DNA from 4 places in the Streptomyces sp. NPDC090499 genome. Region 4 is predicted to be linked to each of the others. Evidence: riboswitches for the same ligand, from Rfam matches in the RefSeq annotation. Region 4 holds a riboswitch; each other region holds the start of a gene.
What was found. Region 4 has a riboswitch for cobalamin ahead of ACIQVL_RS04010 (prenyltransferase/squalene oxidase repeat-containing protein). Riboswitches for the same ligand answer to the same signal wherever they lie in the genome.

Region 1 (2,191 bases), 790 kb from region 4:
CCGATCTCGGCACCCTCGCGCGTGACAAAGGAGTTGAGGGACATGTTCTGCGCCTTGAACGGCGCCACCTTCACGCCCTGCCGCACCAGCCACCGGCAGATACCGGCGGTGACGACACTTTTCCCGGCGTCGGAGGTGGTACCGGCGACGAGGAGGCCTCCGTTGTTCATGAGCGGCCTCCGGCCGGTGACTTCGGTGCCGGGCGCCGTGAAAGCGTCCCCCGCAGCAGCGCCCCCGCCGCACCCACGCCCAACGCCAGCCACCCCACCCGCCGCGACAACCGCACCGCCCGCTCGATGTCCGCGACCTCCACGGCCCGCCCCTCCCCGTTCAGCACCGGCCGGTGCTCGACCCGCCCTCCGTACGACAGCGTCCCCCCGAGCCGCACCCCCAACGCCCCCGCGAACGACGCCTCCACGGGCCCCGCGTTGGGACTCGGATGCTTCGCCGCGTCGGCCCGCCAGGCTCGCACGGCCCCCCGCCGGTCGTCCCCGGCCGCCGCGGCCAGTACGGCGGTGAGCCGCGCCCCCGGCCACCCGGCCACGTCGTCCAGGCGCGCCGAAGCCCACCCGTACCGCCGGTACCGGGCCGACTTGTGCCCCACCATGGCGTCCAGGGTGTTGACGGCCCGGAACCCCAGCAGCCCGGGGACGCCCCCCACGGCTCCCCACACCAGCGCGCCCACGACCGCGTCGCTGGTGTTCTCGGCGACGGACTCCACGACCGCACGGGCGATCCCGTCGGCGTCCAGGGCCTGCGGATCCCGTCCGCACAGATGCGGCAGCCGGGCACGGGCCGCCTCGACGTCACCCGTCTGCAGGGCCCGCCCGATGGTCCGGGCCTCACGGGAGAGCGAAGTGCCTCCGACGACGGCCCAGGTGGCGGCCGCGGTGAGCGTCACGGACGCGACGGCGGACGGCCGTACGACCCGCTGCGCCGCGGCACCCAGCGCCACGGCGCCCCCGGCACAGACGGCGGTGTGCAGCGCGCCCCACCCGCGGTGGTCCCGCCACAGCACCCGCTCCACGGCCCCGGCCGCCCGTCCGAAGACGGCTACCGGATGCCCGCGGCGCGGATCGCCGAGCAGCAGATCACCGAGAAGGCCGGCGGCGGCGCCGTACGCGAAGACGCGGTCGGCACCCATCGGCTCAGCCGGCCGCGGGGTCGGCGACGGGGTCGGGAACGGGCCGGGTACTCGACCTCGATCGGCAGCCGCGCATGGCGTTATGTCCTCACTCAGGGTGTCCGCGCCCTGGTTCGACGAGACCGGCGGTGGGAGTTCCTGGCTTCCGGGGACAGGTACCCCGGTGACAGTGGCGGGACCGCGCCGGATTCACACCGGCTTCCTCCCTTGCCGCCGTACATGGCTCCGGAAGTCCACCACGCCCCCGGAAGACCCGTCAACTTGCCTTTGACCTGCGAGGGGAGTGTGTGGGAAGGCCCACACCGGGTGTCCGGCGGGGCCTGTGGGGTATGCGGAAGGCTCCTCTCCGTGCGGACGGAGAGGAGCCTTCCCGGTGCCGGCGAGGACTTCCCGGCTCAGGCCTTCGCCACGATCAGGTGGATGCCGTACGCCACGGCGGCCGCGCAGGCGGCGAAGCAGAGCCAGGCGGCCGTCACGGCCAGGGCCGCGGAGTCGCCCTGGGCGGTGGCGCGTTCACGGGCGGAGAGGCCCTTGACGCCGAGGGTGAAGAGGGCCACCAGGCCCACCGTGGCCACGAGGCTGACGCCGAAGACGGAGCCGATGGCTGCCCAGTCGATGTTCATGTCGGTTCTTCCTCGGGGTCAGACGGTGGCGGCCGGGTCGGTCGCGGTGGCGGCCGGGGCGGAGGCAGGGGCGGGGATGGTGGCGGTCAGGTCGTCCGTCACCGGGACCGGGCCCGCGGGCGGCGGGGTCACGGCGGCGATCGCCGTGGTCACCACGCCGGCCGGCTCCTCGGCGGCGACGACGTTGCTGCTGTCCACGACCTCGCGGCGGGAGAGCTTCCAGATCGCGGCGCTGGAGGCCACGAGGAAGACGGCGACGACCGCCGTGCCCCAGTCGCCGAGGTCCGTCACGGACTCGGCGAGCGCGCCGACCACCGCGGCGGCCGGGAGGGTGAGCACCCAGGCGACCATCATGCGGGTCGCGGTGGACCAGCGGACCGTGCCGCCCTTGCGGCCGAGACCCGCGCCCATCACGGAGCCCGAG
Region 2 (2,191 bases), on a different contig from region 4:
TCCAGGGCGTCGTGGACGAGTTCGGCCCCGCCGACCTGTCCCGGCTCGCCGCCGACTACGACCAGGCCGCCAAGGACTTCAACTACGCCGCGGGCAACTCCGCCGCGCAGTGGGTCTACGGCCCCGGAACCACCAGGTCCGTCGCGCAGTACACCGATCAGGTGGCCGCCGCCGACCCGGCCACCCACATCACCTCCGCGACACCGCCCTTCCTCCTGATGCACGGCACGGCCGACCCTCTGGTCTCCCCCAGCCAGACCCTGGACCTCTGCACCGCCCTCAGGAAGAAGGGCGTCGACGCCGAACGCGTAGTGCTCACCGGAGCCGGTCACGGAGACCTCGGCGTGGCGGCCCTCACCGGCACCTCGCCGAGCGCCGCGCCGAGCACGTCACCGAGCGCCTCCGCACCCGGCAGCGCCGCGCAGCCCTGGTCCACCGAGAAGACGATGAGCTACCTCACCGGCTTCCTGTCGGACCACAGCTCCTGACCCACGCCGGTCCGGGCGCTGCCGGACCGCGTCAGCGCCGCCGCCGGCCGGCTCGGGACTCGAAGTCGCCGTAGCTGGTGTCGGCGGGGTTGACGCTCACTCCGGGGGCGACGATCTCGTCGATGCGGTCGAGGACGTCGGACGGGAGGGTGACGTCGGCGGCGGGCAGGAACGCATCCCACTGCTCCATGGTGCGCGGTCCCATGACCGCCGACGTGACACCCGGGTGGTTGACGACGAACGGCGGCCGGCCCGATCGGGGTGAGGCCGGACCTCTCCGCCGGCTGCGTGAGCTGTTCGACGGAGGAGACCGCCCTCGGCCCCGGTGTCTGCCGGACCCCGCCCGACGGGACCACCGCAGCCGTCAGGGCCGCGTTCGACCTCGACACCCCGTAGGCTGGCCGCAGCAGCTGGTTCGCCCTGTCAGCCGGACAGGGCGTCGCAAGAGGGAACCCGGTGGGATTCCGGGACTGCCCCGCAGCGGTGAGCGGGAACGACCGCCGTCATACGCACTGGGTCCGACGTACCGGACCTGGGAAGCGACGGCCAGTAGGTGTCCTCCGACCGGAGGACGTGCCCGCAAGTCCGAAGACCTGCCAACTGCCCGTGCGCGGACCGTTCCGTGCACGGACATCCCGGTGACCTCGTGGGCGGGTCGGCGTACACACCGGACGGGACGACCGCGCCTTTGCCGCGCGAGGTCGCCGCCGTCGGGTTCGTCATCCCCTTCGCGCTCTCGTCCCGTCTCCGGGATCTCAGGGATCCATCTCGCGAAGGAGATCTCCGTGACAGCGAAGTCCGCAGCCGCGGCAGCACGGGCCACCGTGTACGGCTACCCCCGGCAGGGCCGGAACCGGGAACTGAAGAAGGCGATCGAGGGCTACTGGAAGGGCCGCGTCACCGCCGACGCCCTCCGCGCCACCGCCGCCGAACTCCGCCGCAGCAACTGGCGGCAGCTCGCCGACGCCGGCATCCACGAGGTGCCCACCGGCGACTTCTCGTACTACGACCACGTCCTCGACACCACCGTCCTGCTCGGCGCGATCCCCGAGCGGCACCGCGCCGCGGTCGACGCCGACGCCCTCGACGGCTACTTCGCCATGGCCCGCGGCACCCAGGACGTGGCGCCGCTGGAGATGACGAAGTGGTTCGACACCAACTACCACTATCTGGTGCCGGAGCTGGGCCCGGACACCGTCTTCACCGCGAACTCCGCCAAGCAGGTCGCCGAGCTCAAGGAGGCCCTGGCCCTCGGCCTGACCGCCCGTCCGGTCCTGGTCGGCCCGGTCACCTACCTCCTCCTCGCCAAGCCCGCCCCCGGCGCCCCCGCCGGCTTCGAGCCGCTCACCCTCCTGGACCGGCTGCTGCCGGTGTACGCCGAGGTGCTCGCCGACCTGCGGGCGGCCGGCGCCGAGTGGGTGCAGCTCGACGAACCCGCCCTGGTCCAGGACCGCACCCCGGCCGAACTGAACGCCGTCACCCGCACCTACCGCGACCTCGGCGCCCTCCCCGACCGGCCGAAGCTCCTGGTCGCCTCCTACTTCGACCGACTCGGCGAGGCCCTGCCGGTGCTGGCCAAGGCCCCGGTCGAGGGCCTGGCGCTGGACTTCACGGAAGCCGCCGCGGCCAACCTGGACGCGCTGGCCGCCGTCGGCGGGCTGCCCGGCAAGCGCCTGGTCGCCGGTGTCGTCAACGGCCGCAAC
Region 3 (2,191 bases), on a different contig from region 4:
TTGGCGTAGGAGACCCACCGGTGCCACTTCCTGGGACGGGTGGCGCCGCGGTGGGCCTCCATACGGATCGTCAGGGCGTGCCAGCGGCCCACGAGACCGGCTCCGACCCGGTTGCCCGCGCGTCGCAGGCCCAGTGTCGCCATCGGCGCGTCGCGGGGTAGCTCCTTGCCGGGCGGGTGACGGACGACCCTTGTCATGGTGCCTTCTCCTTGCGCGTCCCAGGAGTGGTTCTCGGAACGGAGGGCCCCCGCAGGCACCGGCACCTCCTTCCATGGAAGCACTCCCGGCACAGCCCGCAACCCGGGCGCCCCACCGGGGAAAACGGGAGGTTCCCGCGTGCGGGAGTCCGGCAGACTCGCACCATGGACATCACGATCCGGCCCGTGGATCCCACCGAACACGCCGCACTCGGCGAGCTCACCGCCGAGGCCTACCTCCGGGACGGGCTCCTCGACTACGGCGAGGACGACGCGTACCTGCCCGTGCTGAAGGACGTGGCGAGCCGGGCGGCCGCCGCCGAGGTGCTCGTGGCGGTGGACGGCGAAAGACTCCTCGGCGGCGTCACCTTCGTCCCCGGCCCCGGCCCGATCACCGACATCGCCCGCCCCGGCGAGGCCGAGATCAGGGCGCTCGCGGTCGCACACGAGGCCCGCGGCCGAGGCGCCGGCGAGACTCTCGTCCGCGCCTGCGTCGACCGCGCCCGGGCCACGGACGGCTGCACGGCCGTCGTCCTGTCGAGCCAGCGCGGCATGCACACCGCCCACCGGCTCTACGAGCGCCTCGGCTTCGTCCGCACACCGGAGCGCGACTGGAATCCCGTGCCGCACCTGGACGACATCACTCTCCTCACCTACGAGCTGACGCTCCGACACCTCCGCGACACAACATCTGGGGGTGACACGACAGCCCGGCACTAGATGTATGCTCATGCTCGCTGTCGCCGCAGGGGAATCCGGTGCGAATCCGGAACTGTCCCGCAACGGTGTGCTTGTGCATGTTCGTGCACAGGAGTCAGTCCGAGGACCTGCCGACAGCACGCCCGGCCACCCGGTTCGGGCGTTCTGACGTCCGGGCCTCGTGGAGTGGGCCGGGGTCTCGACGCGTGCCCGCGCGCTCGTGCTGCCCGCTGCCCTCCGCCAGGCCCCGTGCCCAGCGAGGGAGAGCCCCACGTGACCATCGCGCCAGCCGACCCGGCTTCGGCGACCATCTCCGTGGAATCCGTGGAATCCGTGGAAGAGGACGGTCCCGGTACCGCGTTGCTGCGGACCCTGACCGAGCTGACCGCCGACCTCCCCGACGCCGACCCCGGCCGGGTCGCCGCCGCCGCGTTGCGCGGCCGGTCCGCGCGGGCCGACGCGTCGGAACTGCGCGAGCTGGCCACCGAGGCCGCCGCCGGTCTGATCTCGGAGGACCCCGCCTACTCGCGGCTGGCCGCACGTCTGCTCACCGTCTCCATCCGCGCCGAGGCCGCCTCGCAGGGCGTGACGTCCTTCACCGAGTCCGTCGCGGTGGGGCACCGCGAGGGCCTCATCGCCGACCGGACCGCCGAGTTCGTCCGGCTGCACACGGCCCGCCTCGACGCGCTGGTCGACCCGGCCGCCGACGACCGCTTCGGCTACTTCGGCCTGCGCACGCTGCACAGCCGCTATCTGCTCCGGCACCCGATCACCCGCCGCGTGATCGAGACGCCCCAGCACTTCATGCTCCGGGTCGCCGCCGGTCTCGCCGAGGACGACACCGCGCGGTCGGTCGACGAGGTCGCCGCGCTCTACGGGCTCATGAGCCGCCTCGACTACCTCCCGTCCTCCCCCACCCTCTTCAACTCCGGCACCCGGCACCCCCAGATGTCGTCCTGCTACCTCCTCGACTCCCCGAAGGACGAGCTGGACTCGATCTACGACCGCTACCACCAGGTCGCCCGGCTCTCCAAGCACGCCGGCGGCATCGGTCTGTCGTACTCCCGCATCCGCAGCCGGGGTTCGCTGATCCGCGGCACCAACGGGCACTCCAACGGCATCGTGCCGTTCCTGAAGACGCTGGACGCCTCGGTCGCCGCCGTGAACCAGGGCGGCCGGCGCAAGGGCGCGGCCGCGGTCTACCTGGAGACCTGGCACTCCGACATCGAGGAGTTCCTGGAGCTGCGCGACAACACCGGTGAGGACGCCCGCCGTACCCACAACCTGAACCTCGC
Region 4 (2,191 bases):
AGCACTTCGACCTCCGCCCGGCTCATCGTCGGATTGGCCGCCCGTCGGCGCAGGGCCTCCGTCAGTCCGTCCTCGGTCAGTTCGACGGCACCGGCGAGCAGTGCCGTCAGCAGGTCACGGGCCAACGGGTACGCGCCGAGGGCCACCTGGGCGAGGATCACCGCCGACATGCCCCAGTCGAGTGCGGGCGGCCCGTCCTCGGCGTTGGTCCAGTCGATGACCCGGGGACCGTCGGGGGTCAGGATCACGTTGTCCGGATGCAGGTCGAGGTGGAGGACCCGGGCGCCGGGGTCGGCCGGGTCCCGGCCGGGCACGGCGTGCAGCCGCCGCAGCAGCGAGGCGAGCAGCGCACCGCCCTCCGCCGGGCCCGTCTCCCCCGCCAGCAGCGCCGCCAGCATGGTCGGTCCGGACAGCCGCTCCATGACCAGTCCGGTACGGGACGCGGCGGGCCGCACCCGGGGCGCCGGGTACCCGTGCTCCCGTACGTACGCCATCACCGCGCCCTCGGCGGCCGCGTCACCCCGGCCGTCCCGGTCCCGGCGCAGCACCCACGCCTCGTCGATCTCGTACACGTCGGCCGAACGCCCCGCCCCGAGCAGTCTCCCCGTCATGGCACGACCATAACGAGACGGTCCCTGCACAGCCCCCTCTCAGCTTCCCCCCGGGCGGCCGGTAGGGTAGCCGGGTCGTCATCACCCGTACGGGGGGAAGCCGGTGCAATTCCGGCGCTGACCCGCAACCGTGAGCCACCAGCAGTGGCGAGCCGGACCACCGCGCCCGGGACGTTGATCGGCTCACGTGCGCCGGCGCCCGTCGTCGCACGGCACCGTCGAGGTTTACGGAGCCGAGCCGCCGGGGTCTCCCGTGCTGCCCGGCTCCCCGCAGGGAGAGGCACCGCCGACCATGACCGTCCTCCGCCGCACCGCCGGAGTGCTGGCCGCCACCGCCGTCATCGGTGCCGCCATGCCCGCGACGACCGCGCTGGCCGCCGGCACCCCGTCGCCGTCCGCGTCGACGGTGCTCCCGTCGGGGCTGTACGGCGGTTCGGACCCGAAGTTCGACGGCGTCTGGCGCCAGTCGCTCGCCCTGCTGGCCCAGCGTGCGGTGGGGGTGACCCCGGCCGCGAAGGCGGTGGACTGGCTGGCCGGGCAGCAGTGCGCGAACGGCGCGTTCGCCGCGTTCCGCGCCGAGCCGACGGCGGCCTGTGACACCAAGGTGACGGTGGACACGAACAGCACGGCCGCCGCCGTACAGGCGCTGAAGGCGGTCGGCGGGCACGACGGCGCCGCAGGCAAGGCCGTGACCTGGCTGAAGTCGGTGCAGAACAAGGACGGCGGCTGGGGCTACACCCCGGGCTCGCCCAGTGACACCAACTCCACCGGCGTGGTCGCCGGCGCGCTCGCTGCGGCCGGCGCGGGTGCGGACAGGTCGCCGTACGACCTCTTCGCCAAGTGGTCCGTCCCCTGCGGCCGGGACGGCGGCGGTGCCCTCGCCTACCAGCCGGACAAGCAGGGGAAGCTGACCGCGAACGCGGACGCGACCGCGGCCGGGGTGCTCGGGGCCCTCGGCAAGGGGTTCGTGACGACGGCCGGCAAGGCCCCGGCGAAGGGGCCCGCCTGCGCGGCGGGCTCCGGCACGACGCTCACGCGGGAGGAGGTGGCCCGCAACGGCGCCGCGTACCTGGCGGACGCCATGTCCGGCAGCGGCCATCTCGTCTCCGCGCTCGCCGGTGCCGCGCCCCAGCCGGACTACGGCAACACCGCCGACGCGGTCGTCGCCCTGGCCGCGCAGGGCTGGACGGGGCAGGCGAGGAAGCCGTACGCCTGGCTGGAGGCGCACGCCGCGCCGTGGGCGGAGCAGAGCGGGCCCGCGGCCTACGCCGAACTGATCCTCGCCGCGCACGCGATGGGCGCGGACCCGCGTGACTTCGGCGGCACGAACCTGGTGACGGCGCTGAACGCGACGGGACCGGCCCCGCGGGCGGCTGCCGCGAAGCACGCCGAGGAGAAGAAGTCGGGCAACAGCGTGTGGTGGATCGTCGGCACCGGGCTCGTCGCCGGTATCGGCATCGGTTTCCTGTTCAGCGGCCGCCGGAAGCAGCAGCAGCCGTGACCGCGGTCCGCCGTGCGGGGCTGCTGTTCCTGGCCGCGCTGACGCTGTGCGCGACGGCCGCCGCCGGGCCGGCGGCGGC

Region 1: it holds a riboswitch for cobalamin, as region 4 does, so the genes downstream of both, ACIQVL_RS00375 (cobalamin biosynthesis protein) here and ACIQVL_RS04010 (prenyltransferase/squalene oxidase repeat-containing protein) in region 4, are expected to answer to the same signal.
Region 2: it holds a riboswitch for cobalamin, as region 4 does, so the genes downstream of both, metE (5-methyltetrahydropteroyltriglutamate--homocysteine S-methyltransferase) here and ACIQVL_RS04010 (prenyltransferase/squalene oxidase repeat-containing protein) in region 4, are expected to answer to the same signal.
Region 3: it holds a riboswitch for cobalamin, as region 4 does, so the genes downstream of both, ACIQVL_RS35360 (ribonucleoside-diphosphate reductase subunit alpha) here and ACIQVL_RS04010 (prenyltransferase/squalene oxidase repeat-containing protein) in region 4, are expected to answer to the same signal.

Annotation. Positions count from the first base shown of each region.
Region 1 covers NZ_JBIVXP010000001.1:70,283-72,473, reverse strand. The annotation lists gene ACIQVL_RS00380 (cobyric acid synthase) at 1-170, opposite strand, end outside; gene ACIQVL_RS00375 (cobalamin biosynthesis protein) at 167-1,144, opposite strand; cobalamin riboswitch at 1,257-1,397, opposite strand; gene ACIQVL_RS00370 (hypothetical protein) at 1,540-1,767, opposite strand; gene ACIQVL_RS00365 (anion permease) at 1,786-2,191, opposite strand, start outside.
Region 2 covers NZ_JBIVXP010000002.1:780,503-782,693, forward strand. The annotation lists gene ACIQVL_RS11870 (alpha/beta hydrolase fold domain-containing protein) at 1-488, shown strand, start outside; gene ACIQVL_RS11875 (hypothetical protein) at 520-693, opposite strand; cobalamin riboswitch at 898-1,090, shown strand; gene metE (5-methyltetrahydropteroyltriglutamate--homocysteine S-methyltransferase) at 1,274-2,191, shown strand, end outside.
Region 3 covers NZ_JBIVXP010000012.1:106,796-108,986, forward strand. The annotation lists gene ACIQVL_RS35350 (ATP-binding protein) at 1-197, opposite strand, end outside; gene ACIQVL_RS35355 (GNAT family N-acetyltransferase) at 363-917, shown strand; cobalamin riboswitch at 912-1,070, shown strand; gene ACIQVL_RS35360 (ribonucleoside-diphosphate reductase subunit alpha) at 1,170-2,191, shown strand, end outside.
Region 4 covers NZ_JBIVXP010000001.1:858,232-860,422, forward strand. The annotation lists gene ACIQVL_RS04005 (phosphotransferase) at 1-611, opposite strand, end outside; cobalamin riboswitch at 667-796, shown strand; gene ACIQVL_RS04010 (prenyltransferase/squalene oxidase repeat-containing protein) at 904-2,112, shown strand; gene ACIQVL_RS04015 (SCO2322 family protein) at 2,109-2,191, shown strand, end outside.